2 linked regions of the Ruminococcus albus AD2013 genome follow. The main gene of each other region encodes a partner of the protein of the gene in region 2 in a complex. Links are inferred from orthologs where the notes say so. Each region holds a gene or a part of one and is shown on either strand. Other genes may lie near its edges.

Evidence for each region.
Region 1: the proteins of cdaA (region 2) and glmM are in contact, whole or in part, in a crystal structure (PDB 7OJS), measured with the Bacillus subtilis proteins. The link is inferred for Ruminococcus albus AD2013 from one-to-one orthologs.

Annotation. Positions count from the first base shown.
Region 1 is NZ_JAGS01000001.1:1,988,654-1,994,306, reverse strand. Bases 1-2,988 are described here. They hold glmM (phosphoglucosamine mutase), read left to right. Parts: upstream 1-813; coding sequence 814-2,163; downstream 2,164-2,988. Other genes in these bases: N773_RS0108850 (NAD(+) diphosphatase), read left to right, coding at 2,605-2,988; N773_RS0108855 (hypothetical protein), read left to right, coding at 2,275-2,595; N773_RS0108865 (hypothetical protein), read left to right, coding at 364-726; N773_RS0108870 (GNAT family N-acetyltransferase), read left to right, coding at 1-249. Outside these bases: more of N773_RS0108850, read left to right, coding at 2,989-3,102; N773_RS0108845 (hypothetical protein), read left to right, coding at 3,129-3,662; N773_RS0108840 (hypothetical protein), read left to right, coding at 3,699-4,232; N773_RS0108835 (hypothetical protein), read left to right, coding at 4,325-4,762; N773_RS0108830 (hypothetical protein), read left to right, coding at 4,812-5,339; N773_RS22895 (hypothetical protein), read left to right, coding at 5,348-5,653. UniProt on the Bacillus subtilis protein: Catalyzes the conversion of glucosamine-6-phosphate to glucosamine-1-phosphate. Glucosamine-1-phosphate is used for cell wall biosynthesis.
Region 2 is NZ_JAGS01000001.1:331,467-339,581, forward strand. Bases 2,583-5,365 are described here. They hold cdaA (diadenylate cyclase CdaA), read right to left. Parts: upstream 4,524-5,365; coding sequence 3,642-4,523; downstream 2,583-3,641. Other genes in these bases: N773_RS0101420 (CdaR family protein), read right to left, coding at 2,583-3,654; mgtE (magnesium transporter), read left to right, coding at 5,018-5,365. Outside these bases: N773_RS0101405 (metal-dependent transcriptional regulator), read left to right, coding at 1-46; N773_RS0101410 (HD domain-containing protein), read right to left, coding at 88-645; N773_RS0101415 (NAD(P)/FAD-dependent oxidoreductase), read right to left, coding at 660-2,246; more of N773_RS0101420, read right to left, coding at 2,308-2,582; more of mgtE, read left to right, coding at 5,366-6,385; N773_RS0101440 (branched-chain amino acid aminotransferase), read right to left, coding at 6,476-7,543; N773_RS0101445 (fibronectin type III domain-containing protein), read left to right, coding at 7,870-8,115. UniProt on the Bacillus subtilis protein: One of 3 paralogous diadenylate cyclases (DAC) in this bacteria, catalyzing the condensation of 2 ATP molecules into cyclic di-AMP (c-di-AMP). Upon expression in E.coli leads to c-di-AMP synthesis.

The sequences.
Region 1 (5,653 bases), 1.7 Mb from region 2 along the record:
TTCTGCACCTGTGAGGAAGGCGGCGAGATAGTTGCACTGTATGTGCTGAAAAAATTTCAGCGCAAAGGTGTCGGCAAGGCGCTTATGGAAAGGGCTTTCAATGAAATGACAGCGCGGAGGGTCACGCTTTTTGTGCTGAAAGGCAATGTGAATGCGATAGATTTCTACAAGCATATGGGCTTTGAGTTCACGGGAAAAGTGCTGGACGAAAACGGCATGACAGAACTTGAAATGCTGAAATCGTTTTGAGATATCTGAAAGGAGCAAAAATGCCTTCCGCTCAACTAAAAAAAACAAAAAAACTTGTGCGCATACCCGTGGCTATTATCATCGGCGGACAGGGAGTGTGAAAGTTTCATTACCATGAGAGGTAAAACATATTATACAGCAAAGAAAGTCACGGGGGCGGCATGGGCTGTACTGCTTTTTCCGCTGATGTGGCATATAGTATCGTCGTACATGATGGCAAACAGTGTGAATGATGTTGATCCTGAAAACTACGGGTGGATACTTCTGGCAGGCAAAGCTGTTGCGCTGAGCGCGGCGGGAGTAAGCTTCATACTGGCGGTCATCGGCGGTGTGCTTTCAGGAATGTCGGTGAAAAGGAAAGACATCGGCGCAGGAAAGCTTTTGGCGGCTGACATCGTACTTGCCTTGATAACAGGTGCGGTGATAGGCGTTATGATATGGTACATAATGTTTTTCAAAACTATCGGCGTACTGTGAAACAGTACACTTAAAATGCAAATAACGGGAGAAATTCCCGATCATATATTTGGAAGAATAAATTATTTATAAGGAGAAAAGAGTAAGATGGGCAGATTATTTGGTACAGACGGCGCAAGAGGTGTAGCTATAACAGAGCTTACAGTGGAGAGGGCTACACAGATAGGTAAAGCGGCGGCTCTGGTACTGGCAAAGGACTGCGGTCACAGACCCAAGATAATAATAGGCAAGGATACCCGTATATCGGGCGATATACTGGAAGCGGCGCTCTGCGCGGGCATATGCTCGGTGGGTGCGGATGCTGTACTGCTGGGGGTAGTTCCTACTCCTGCGGTGGCTATGCTGGTAAAAAAATACAATGCTGATGCGGGAGTGATGATATCCGCTTCACATAACTCAGTGGAATTCAACGGTATAAAGCTGTTCTCGGGCGAGGGCTTCAAGCTTCCCGACGATGTTGAGAACGAGATAGAGGCGCTTATACTCGATACTCCCGAGGAGATGGAGAAAAATCTCAGCGAGGGCGTAAATGTAGGCAGAATGAAAGTCTGCGGTGATGCAGTGAACGATTATATCGCCCATGTTAAGAGCACCGTTGATGTTGACTTCAAGGGCATAAAGGTATGTCTTGACTGTGCAAACGGTTCTTCCAGCGTATGCGCACAGAAGATATTTGAGGGTCTTGGCGCTGAGGTAGTAATGACCAACGACAAGCCCGACGGCACTAACATCAATGAAAAGTGCGGTTCAACACACATGGAGGGTCTGAAAAAGGCTGTTGTGGAGAATGGCTGCGATGTAGGTCTTGCATTTGACGGCGATGCTGACAGATGTCTTGCAGTAGACGAAAACGGAGAGCTTATCGACGGCGACAAGCTGCTGGCTATATTCTCGAAGTTCATGAAAGGCGAGGGCACTCTGAAAAACGACTGCTGTGTTGTTACAGTAATGTCGAATCTGGGATTTTTCAAATTCGCTGAAAAAGAGGGCGTAGTTACTGCTACTACAAAGGTCGGTGACAGATATGTTCTTGAAGAGATGCAGAAGAACGGTCACAACATAGGCGGTGAGCAATCGGGACACATCATACTTCTCGACCATGCCAACACAGGCGACGGCGAGATGACAGGTGCTATGTTCTTACAGATAATGGCAAAAACAGGCAAAAAGGCAAGCGAGCTGGCATCAGTTATGGAATGTTATCCCCAGGTGCTTGTGAATGTCAAGATAACTGCCGACAAGAAAGGCAAGTGGGATACTGTACCCGAGATAACCGACGCAATAAAGATGTACGGAGAAAAACTTGGCGGCGACGGACGCATACTCGTAAGAGAATCGGGTACCGAGCCACTGGTAAGAGTTATGATAGAGGGCAAGGAAGAAGCTGTTATAACCGAGTACGCTAACAGCATTGCTGCGCTTGTAGAGAGAATGTAAAGTTTTTCGCCTTTACGAAGCGGCTTTGTTGTGGGCGGGCGGGTGGGGCTTTCCTTGTGTTAAAGAAAAGATACCCCCGCAGTTCTGCGGCGATCTAAGGAGCGTGGACCTATGGAGCTTACCTATGAAAAATTCCTGCGGATATTTGAGAATGCCGATAAGATAAATGTGGACGAGACCACGTTCTATTTTGACGATGATCCCGAAGAACAGGAGCATTATCTCGGCTGGATAGGCGGTCAGGATAAGCCCTACTGGGTCGGCTACTGCGATATTACCGACGGATGCGAGTATTCTTCTGCCGAGGAAATGTTCACGGCGAAGATCTATGACGGCAGATCACTGAAAGAACGCTGGGAACACGCTGTAATATGCAATATCGGCGGCATAGATGCCGAAACATGGCTGAGTTACTGCGGCGATAAGTTTTAGGGTGATAAGATGAGATTTGATTACTGCCCCTTCTGCGGGGAAAAGACCATACTCAAAAAGATAGGTGACGAGGGCGATATACCCTACTGCGAAAAGTGCAGCCGTCCCCTGTTTGATATGTTTTCCACCTGTGTGCTGAACGTGGTGGTCAATGAATATAACGAGGTACTGCTCATAAGGCAGAGCTACGGCGATACATCGAGGTATGTGGGCGTTGCGGGCTTTATGAAAGTGGGGGAGACCCCCGAAGAAGCAGGCGCAAGAGAAGTTCTTGAAGAAACGGGGCTTGCTCCTGAAAGCGTGACCTACATAGACAGCGCATTTTACGAGGGCAGAGATCAGCTGATGCTGGGATTTCTTGCAAGAGTAAAAAAGGCTGATACCAATATCTCCGGGGAACTGCTTGAAGCTAAGTGGTTCACCTTTGACGAAGCTGTAAATACCGTCCGTGAGGGCAGTATAATACAGAGGTTCATCAAAAGCGCGGGAGAGAAGATGAAGAAATGATTGGATACTTTATTGAATTATCGTCGATGGGCAGCACTATCTGTTATGTAAGCATAAGAATGTGGCTGTTCATCATTCTGCTGATCATCCTGCCTTTATATATTATTGCGCTGATAATGGCGGAATACAAGAAGCGCAGACCATCGGCACCCAAAAACGAAAAACACAAAAATGACAAAGAACTCACATCTCTTGAAGATGTCAGCAAGTATTTCGATATAGATATCACCGAAACGGATACCCACTTTCTTGTGGGAGTAAAGCGCAGGTCTGATGGTGAGGAAATGTGGGATAGTTTTGATTACGGCGGGGATATGTGGTTCCAAAGAGGGATAGGCGGCACTTTTCCTCATTACATGGAACGGCTTTACGGGTTCGAGGTCGGTTTTGAAGATCATAAATATACACTGAAAAAGGACACTTATAAAAAATCAAGCCTCGACGAAAAAGACCCCGACACGAACGATGTACGCTTCTGGATAGAGCTGTTCATTTTCGAGAACAGGCGTTGGTTCAGATATTCCGACTGGAAGCCCCATGAAAGAGGCACAGAAAACTGATATTCACAGACAGCGCTGAAAAGGAGATGGGATAGTATGATAATGTTATATCTGATGCTTGGTATGGCACCTGTGTGTATCATCTATATGATAGTTTCATCGTCAAAGCGGTACTCGGTGACGGAAAGTGCAAAGATGGCAGGGGGTGTGGTGTTCAGACACAAAGACCCTGCACTGTTGAGTAAAGTCTGGTATAGTCTGGTATGGATACTGATAACGGGTGCGAACCTGCTTCTGAACATGAAAAGGCTCGGATACGGCAGAGGGTACGGAAGCTATTCTTCGCAAAGACAGGTCATCTTTTACGGGATAGCACTGGTGATCTATGTAATGATCTTCATATTCTCGATACAGCAGTATCTGAAGTATAACGAGTTCAGACTATGTCCGCACTGTTTCTACCTTGGCGGTACAAAATACGACAGGAAACATTATACCTATTCCCTCGACGGCGAAGAAGTGGTATTCACATCAGGTCGTACTGAAAAGCGTATAACAGTACCCGAAAAGAAGAGAAAAGAAGTACTTAGCATTCTTGGAAAGTATTATACTAAAAGTGAGAATGGATAGATAGTATGAAAATATTGATATATATCATGCCGTTGCTTTTGATCGTTTATCTCATCTGTATTACAGTAGATATATCGAAAAGAAGCAAAGGAATGAAAGATGCTGAAATTGCAGGCGGTGTGTCGTTCAGGCATAAGTATCCCGAATTTGTGAAAGCACTGTGGATATCAATTTTAGGAATACCGCTAACAGGAACTGTTGTTTTTATGGAATTATATGGACGTGATGTTGCTGACTTGACACTTAAAAATATAGGGATGATATCATCCTTAGGTACATTGACGGGATTCTATGTTATTGGTTTGATAGACTGGCTGATAGTTTATTTCAAGTATAACGAGTTCAGGCTTTGCAATGACTGTTTCTATCTTGGCGGACAGAAATACGATCGTAAAAAGTACAGCTATGCCCTTGAAGATGATAATGTGATATTCAGTGCAAAGCGCGGGCAGGATTTAAAAATAGCAGTTCCCGAAGACAAGAGAAAAGAAGTACTTAGCATTCTGGAAAAGTACTATACCAAAAGTTAGATCGGCTGACACAAACATCTTTTTGTAAAGCCGAAAAAGGAGCAAGTTTATGATAGTGCTGGTATTGCTGTTTATATTTATAGCAGGTGTCGAGTTCATCGGACTGGTAGTTTCATCACTCAGGCGGACATCGGTAACCAAGGCAAGCAGTAATTTGGGAATCGTGGTCTTCTTTCACAAGGATCCTGAACTATATAAAGCTGCTAAGCTGAATTTCGGCATAACAATGTTTACCTGTGCTGTATTTTTTATGAACAGTATGTTCAGATGGGACGATTTCGTAGTTGAAAATGCAGGAATGCTGTATATTCCTGTGCTGATACTGGAGATAGCAGATCTGTTTTATACGCTGGATCAGTATAACAAGTTTGATGAGTTCAGGCTGTGTGAAGATAAGTTCTACCTTGGCGGTGTGAAGTACGATCTGAGAAAGTACATCTATGCTATTATCGATGATACATTGATATTCAGAAATGATCGCCACAATGACATCAGGATAAAGATACCCCCTGCCAGGATCCCCGAAGCAGAGGCTATACTGGAAAGGTATTACCACAGAATGTTGACGCGGAGGTAATGAATGATATGGAAGAAGTAGTAAGTTTGTTATTTGATCTGCTGTACATACTGCTTATTCTGCCGATGCTGATACAGCCAATCGTGCTGTTTGTATCATCGTCAAAGCGGTTCAGGGGAATGAAAGCTACAATGAATGAAGATGGCGTGGCTTTTGATTGTAAAGACCCCGATCTTGTAAAGGGAGTGAAGCAGAATCTCGCTTTTTTACTGATAACGATCGTCATATTTGTGATGAACAGTATCTTTAGATGGGAGGATTTTTTAGCAAGATACGGAGCATTATTTTATACTGTCGTGCTGGTGCCGACAGTC
Region 2 (8,115 bases):
TGCGGCTATCAAGAAGGTTTTGAAAGAAAAAGGTCTTGTGGAATAATTTCATAAAAATCAACGGCGGAGCGTGTAGCCCCGCCGTTTTTATTTTCCGAGTTTATCCAGTGTTTCGTCAAGTATCACTTTTCGGAGTTCTGTCAGCCATTCCGAGAAAGCCACAGTATCTGTACCGTAAGTCAGATTTAACTCACGCTCATTTTCAGACCATGTATCCAGCGGTGATTCATTGTGCTGTATCAGGGCTTCAAGCTTGTCAAGTGCCTTGAACAGTTTTGCTTCTATCGTTTTCTGTTCTTCCATCTCCCGATACAGTGCCTTGAAATAAGAAGAAATTTCCGCGGGCAGAGAACCTACCCATTTATTCAGAAGTCTGTCTTCGGTCTCACGGTCTTTGTCAGTTTTGCTGAATGTGGGTATGTCACCTGTGAAACATTCCCCAAGGTCGTGTATAATGCACATTGCAGTCAGCTTGTTTATGTCGGCTTCGGAAAATTCTCCGCGAAGGAGTATCGCCATCAGCGCTAGCCGCCAGCTGTGTTCTGCCACACTTTCGGTACGTCTTCCTGAGGTCGTACAGTGCCTTGTGGTGTCTTTCAACTTTTCTGCGGTGTGCAGTATTTCCAGATATTCTTTCGGTGTCATGCTTCCTCCGTATATCATGGCGCTATCTCAGCCATTATCTTCAGTGCTGTGTTCAATCCGTCTACTGCCGCACTCATTATTCCTCCTGCATAGCCAGCACCCTCACCGCAGGGGTAAAGATTTTCACAGGAAAGGGAAGTCATTTTGTCTTTGTCCCTTGTTATCCTCACTGGTGAACTCGTCCTCGTTTCGGGTGCACAGAGAAGTGCTTTTCCGTCCCCGAAGCATTTCATCTTTCTTGAAAAAACTTTCAGCCCCGTGCGCATCATTTCTGTCACCTGCTTAGGGAAAATTTTCTCGTAATCCACTGCTGTCACTCCGAGAGAATAGCTTGGTTCTATGTCCGTATCTAGGTCTGCTTTGCCATCAAGAAATCCCTTTACGCTTGAAGCGCAAGCCTTGTAACTGCCCGCAGCCTTGTAAGCTTTCTGCTCTATTTCCCGAGCAAAGTACATACCGTCAAGGGGCTTACTGCCGAAATCTTCTGGTGTTACCGATACCACCAGCGCCGAATTTGCATTCACGCCGTCTCGGGCGAATACGCTCATACCGTTGGTGACAGTACCGCTAGTTTCCGAAGCAGCTGGCACTACCGTACCACCCGGGCACATACAAAAAGTGTACGCCGCCCGACCGCTTTTGTCGCGGTGAGAAAGCTGATATTCGCCCTTTGGCAGCATGGGACTTCCCGCATACTCTCCGTACAGGCTTCTGTCAACCTCCGTCTGTCTGTGCTCTATCCTCGCACCAACCGAGAACGGCTTAGCTTCAAGGAATATCCCTTTCCTGTGAAGCATCTCGAATGTATTTCTTGCCGAATGTCCTATCGCCAGTACAACAGCGGAGACTTCTTCTCGTCCCTCCGTAAATTTTACAGCCTCGGCACGCCTGCCATCCAGTTCGATATCGTTAAGCTCTGTACCGAACCTTATCTCTCCCCCAAGCTCGATAATGCGTTCCCTTATCGCCTTTACAACTCCCCTCAGCCTGTCCGTGCCGATGTGGGGCTTAGCCTTTGTGAGTATCTCCTCGGGAGCTCCAAAGTTCACCATTCTCTCCAGCACGTATCTGCAAAGTGGGTCTTTTATCCTCGTTGTGAGTTTTCCGTCCGAGAATGTTCCTGCACCGCCCTCACCGAATTGTATGTTGGATTCTTCATTGAGTATTCCCGTGCTCATGAAACTTTCCACCGAAGCCACACGGTCTTCAATGCACTCGCCCCGTTCAAGTATAAGGGGACGATATCCCTGTTCAGCCAGCGCCAGTCCGCAGAACATTCCTGCAGGACCGAAACCTGCGATGACCACACGTCCCCTGACTTTGTTCTTCGATATCACAGGGTCGAATCCCGCAGGCGCAGCATAGATAAATGCTGCGTTCTTTTCCGCCACACGTCTTTCTGCTTCACTGCTTCCAAGGGTGAATATCACCGAATGTACATAGTGTATATTATTTCTCTTTCTCGCATCGAGAGAAGTCTTGTATATATGGGCGCCGTGTATTTCAGCAGGCGATACCCCGAGCTTTTTTCGTGCCGTTTCAATTACACTTTTCTCATCTGTTCCCGGTGCGGAACTTATCATATTTACTATAACAGGCATTTTTGTACCTCCAAAAAAGCGGCTCGACATTTTCCGCGCCGAACCGCTGTTTATCATTTTATTATGAGATCGCAGAGTCTGCAGAACTGCTTTCGTTTGTTTTCGGTTTGGATACAGTGATCTGCACCTCGTTTGTACCGAAGCACCAGACGTTCTTTTTGCCCTCTGCGTATACAGTTGCTTCCTTGGTATATGAACCGACTTCCTTGATATCACTGAGTGATACTTTTGCGTGGATATCATCGTCTGTCAGGCTCTCTATCACTTCGGTCGGGCCGTAAAGCACCACATTCGGCAGCTTTTCATTCTCTATCTCGCTGGTGAATACGGCTGGAGTACCTACAAGGTCTATGTTCTCCGAATCTAGGGTGAATGTTGCAGAGCTGTAACCCTCTTTGTCGAAGCTGACGGTTATTGAATCACTGCCGCTCATATTGACTTCACCTTTGTTCTTCTGAGGTATCTTAAAGGAGAATTTTCTTTTGAGGTCGATACTGCTCAGTGGAATATCACCAAGTACTATATCCTCCTCGTCGGGATCGTCAAGATGCGGCGTTATCACCGCTACCTTGTCATCAGAGAGCTTCATCGGTATCGAAGATGTATCAAATCCCTCAGGCACACCAGTGATATTCACCTTCAGGTTAAGCACTTTCTTTTTGAAGATCTCGAACTTTACATTGTAATCCGAAGCACTTCCTGCAGTGAATTTCGAGCTGTCCAGCTTGTTGCTGTCAGCATCGTAGAATACCAGTTCCTCCGCCTGCATAGATTTATCTTCCGAAAGCTTTTTGGATTTCGATATCCTTGCCGATACTCTGTCTATCTTGTCAAGCTCGTTTTTGGGACCGCTGATAGTTATTTCCTCAGGTGTCACCGAGGTCTTGTTAAGAGTATAGCCTTCTTCCGCCGAAACCAGCGGAGCTTCCGCAGTTACCTCGATAGTCTTCTGAGTTATCCTGTCAAAATCTACATCAATGGTATCTGGCGATACCGACACTATCGTACATCTGTCCGCGGGATGATTGCTTTTCACGTCGATATCCAGCGTATACATGCCTTCTTTTGTCACATCTTTAAGATTCACCGTAGCGATAAGATCATTTTCCGTATACGTTCCTATCTCATAGTTCATGCCTTTTATTTCCACATCTACGGTAATATCCTTGTAATTCAGAGCCTCCAGACCTTTATCCTCAGCTATGGTGCCGTTCATATTGAAATCAACATGAACACCCGTTATAGTCTTGTTTATGGTCGGGAACTGGGTTATTGACATTATGAACCAGCTTATCACCGCGATAATGAAAGCCAGTATCCTCAGCGAAAAGTCTGTGCCCTTGTCTTTGATGTTCTTGATCTTCTTGGATATCGGAGTGTTCTTGGCGTTATCTTTTACTTCTTCCATCTTGAGAACACCCTTCCTGCTAAAGATTTTTCTTTGCCCGAGCTGCTTTCCTTATCGGTTATCAGCGAGGAAGTCAGCAGCTTTTTCAGGGATTCTTTGGTGTATCCCCTTGTAAGCTCGCCGTTCTCAGCCACCGATATAGCACCTGTCTCCTCGGATACAACTATTACCAGTGCGTCCGAATTCTCGCTCATGCCGATAGCAGCTCTGTGTCTTGAACCCAGCTGCTTGTTTATCAGCTCGTCTTTCTGCGGCCTTGGCAGAAAACAGCCTGCCGCAAGTATTATACCGTCCCTGACTATCACCGCGCCGTCATGCAGCGGAGTATTGGGGTAAAAGATATTTCCGAATACAGCAACAGACGGCGTACAGTTGAGTACTGTGCCCGTAGCTATCTGCTCACCCAGTTTTGTCTTGCGTTCACATATTATCAGCGCACCCGTCTTGCTCGATGACAGATTCTGTGCCGCGTCGCATATAGCTTCTATCGCACCGCTCCATTTCATCTCATCCGAGGTCGCGTCCTGCGGATTAAGGAAACTCAGCTCTGCTATCTTTGTACGTCCCACTTTTTCCAGCATACGCCGAAGCTCGGGCTGGAAAAGTATGATAAGTGCCAGAAAGCCCCACTGAAAACACAGTTTCAGCAGAAAGCGCATAGTGTTGAGATTGAACAGGTAAGCCACCGCATAGCTTCCAAGCAGCACCGCGATACCCTTTGTCAGCTGCTGTGCCCTTGTCTCACGGATAAGCTTGATGCCGTTGTATATAAGAAAATAAAGTATGATTATGTCAACAATATCGTTTATACGTATATTGAGAAACACGCCCCATATAGAATTCAAGGTCTCTTGTATTGACTGAAGCATATTCCACACCCTTTGCAAAAAAGTAAATGAACTCTACATTCTTTAATATTATAGCATAATCCATAAAAAAGTACAAGACTTCACACCTGAAATTTTTATACAAATTGTAACTTATCTCCCAATATTTTTTCATACTTGTTACAAAAGCGTATCAGCCCGATAATACGCACTATTCCCGCCCTTAATACCCTCTTCGAACCGTATTTGCAGCTCCAAATGGTTAAAATTTCGGTACAATTTTCCATATATCATTGACAAAAATAAAATATCAGCGTATAATAAATATGTATGTGCGATAAGCAGCATTACCCCTCCGAAATGGAAGGGGATACTATTATTAATGAAGGAGTGTGTACAAGTGGACGATGCCGATAATTGCCGAACGTGCTGTGCTGCCGTGATAAGGCGTTTTCCGCCTGTGCAGTTTATATGATCTGACTCATGGCAGCAGCATGATCGTGCATGGTAGCCCTTGACATTTTGGAGGGATAGATATGTATGAAAAAGTTTTGCAGCTGCTGACAGAACGTGATTTCAAGAGTATCCGCGGGATATTCATTGAGATGAACGAAGCCGATGTGGCTTCTCTGCTCCAGCGGTTCCATGATGACCATGAAGCCGATAAACGCGACCTTATCGTGCTTTTCAGGCTTTTAAACAAAGATATCGCCGCCGATGTTTTCGCCTATATGGACAGCGATATGCAGATGATGCTCATCAATGCTTTCTCCGATAAGGAGCTTCAGGAGGTCATCGACGACCTCTACGTAGATGATACCGTTGATATTATCGAAGAAATGCCCGCCAATGTGGTGGCGAGGATAATCAGGTCGGCTGATACCGAGACCCGTAAACAGATAAACCAGATACTTAAATACCCCAAGGACAGCGCAGGCTCGGTAATGACTACCGAGTATGTCTACCTGAAAAAGGAGTATACCGTTAAGGAAGCTTTTGAATGGATACGCCATGTGGGCGTTGTGAAGGAAACGGTCTACACCCTGTATGTTACCGAGAGCCGTGTACTTATAGGCGTTCTTTCCCTCCTCGATCTCATCACAGCCGATGAGAACGATAAGATAGAGGATATCATGGAGACCAATATCATCACCGTGAGCACTCTTGAGGACAGAGAGCTTGTGGCTTCAAAAATGGCTAAGTACGACTTTGCAGCCATGCCCGTTGTGGATAAGGATATGCGACTTGTTGGTATCATCACCTACGATGACGCCATGGACGTTATCGAAGAGGAGACCACAGAGGACTTCTCGAAGATGGCAGCCGTTGCTCCCAGTGAAGAATCATATTTCAAGACCTCTGTTTTCGCCCATGCCAAAAACAGGATAATGTGGCTTCTGGTGCTGATGCTTTCCGCTACCCTTACAGGCGCGGTGGTAAACCATTATCAGGAAGCTTTCGCGGCAGTACCCGTGCTGGTGTCATTCCTTTCAATGCTCAGCGGCACAGGCGGTAACTGCGGTTCCCAGACCTCCACCCTCGTTATCAGAGGTATGGCTCTGGGGGAGATAAATATGCGTGATTTCTTCAAGGTGATATTCAAGGAATTCCGCATAGCCATCGTCTGCGGAATTATACTTTCAATAGTCAACGCAGGCAGGATAATACTTGTTTACCATAACGATACTACCGTTAACTGCTATAAGCTGGCGTTCACTGTAAGCGGCGCGATACTTCTTACGGTTATACTCTCCAAGCTGATAGCGGCAATGCTCCCCATGGCGGCGAAAAAGCTCAAACTCGACCCCGCCATAATGGCAGCACCCCTTATCACAACTATCGTGGATACCTGTTCCACCCTTATGTTCTTCGTGCTGGCAACAATAGTATTCGATATAAAGTAAAACCAACAGCCCCTGCAGAGTTTTCTCCGCGAGGGCTGATATTGTATATCATAAAAAGCGCTCCACAAAAGTGAAGCGCTCAGTTTATTATCAGTCGATCTTAACGGTCCAGCCGAAAGTATCGGGGATCTTGCCCCACTGGATACCTGTCATGGTATCATACAGCATCTGGGAGATCTTGCCTATCTTGTTGTCGTTGATAGTCATTACCTTGTCGCCCCACTTCAGGTGGCCAACAGGGGAGATAACAGCAGCAGTACCTGTGCCGAATACTTCGTCCAGCTTGCCCTCGTCGTAAGCCTTGGCAACTTCCTCGATGGTAATGCGTCTCTCGCTACAGGGGATACCCTTGCTCTTACATACTTCCAGCGCACTCTTTCTTGTGATGCCAGGCAGTACCGAACCTGTCAGCTTAGGTGTAACTACCTCGCCGTCGATAACGAAGAATATATTCATTGAACCAACTTCTTCGATGTACTTCTGCTCAACGCCATCCAGCCACAGAACCTGCTCGTAGTCCTGATTGTGAGCCTCATCCTGACCCTTCAGGGAGATAGCGTAGTTAGCAGCAGTCTTAGCAAAACCTGTACCGCCACGAACCGCTCTTACGTACTTCTGCTCAACATAGATCTTAACAGGGTTCAGACCTGTGGAGTAGTAAGCGCCGGAAGGCGAAAGGATTATGATGAACAGATAGTGATCTGCGGGTCTTACGCCAACATAAGGATCGGTGGCGAAAATGAAAGGTCTGATGTACAGTGAAGCACCATCGGTGTGAGGTACCCAGTCCTTCTCGATCTCGACCAGCTTCTTGGTAGCTTCTACCATGAATTCCTCGTCGATCTGAGGGATTACCATTCTCTCAGCAGATACGTTCATTCTCTTGTAGTTTTCGTCAGGTCTGAACAGCTGAACACTGCCGTCAGCAGTTCTGTAAGCTTTAAGACCCTCAAATATCTCCTGACCATAGTGCAGGCACATTGCGGAAGGAGAGAGTGAGATGTTGTCAAAAGGAACGATGCGTGCATCGTGCCAACCCTCGCCGGCATCATAGTTCATAACGAACATATGGTCTGTGAATATGTGACCGAAACCAAGCTTAGTCTCGTCAGTAGGCTTAGCCTTAGGAGTTTTGGTCAGTTCGATTTTGATTTCCATAGTGATCCTTCTTTCTTAAAAATTGATCTGTATCTATTATAATACACTTTCTCTGATTTTTCAAGGGGTAAAATGACATTTCTTGAAATATTTCTTATTTTTTCCTGCAAAATTACTGTCTCTGCTCACGAAGAATCCCCATTAAACCACTATGGCTTGCATTTTTTGCATCACGATTCTCCAAATTTTACTAAGTTCCATCTTACACAATATCCCGTCTCCGATATATGTTCACAAAAAGTGCTTGACAAATCTCTGGAAAAGTTGTATATTATAGACTATATTTGTGTACTAAGTCAATTAATTTTAAACGGAGTGATGAAACAATGAGTTTTAAGACCAAAGCCGCAGCCCTTGTTATGGCTGCTGTTACCGTCGGAAGCACCTTGTCGGCAATGCCTGTGTCTGCGGCGGTACAGACCTCTGCACCCGCAGCTTATGATATATCTTCATCAAAAGCCCCCACTGCGAGATCGGTATATACTTCCACTGCCAAGTCGATAACCATAAACTGGGATAAAGCAGACGGAGCAACGGGATACTATATATACAGATGGTCCTCCTCTGCCCCC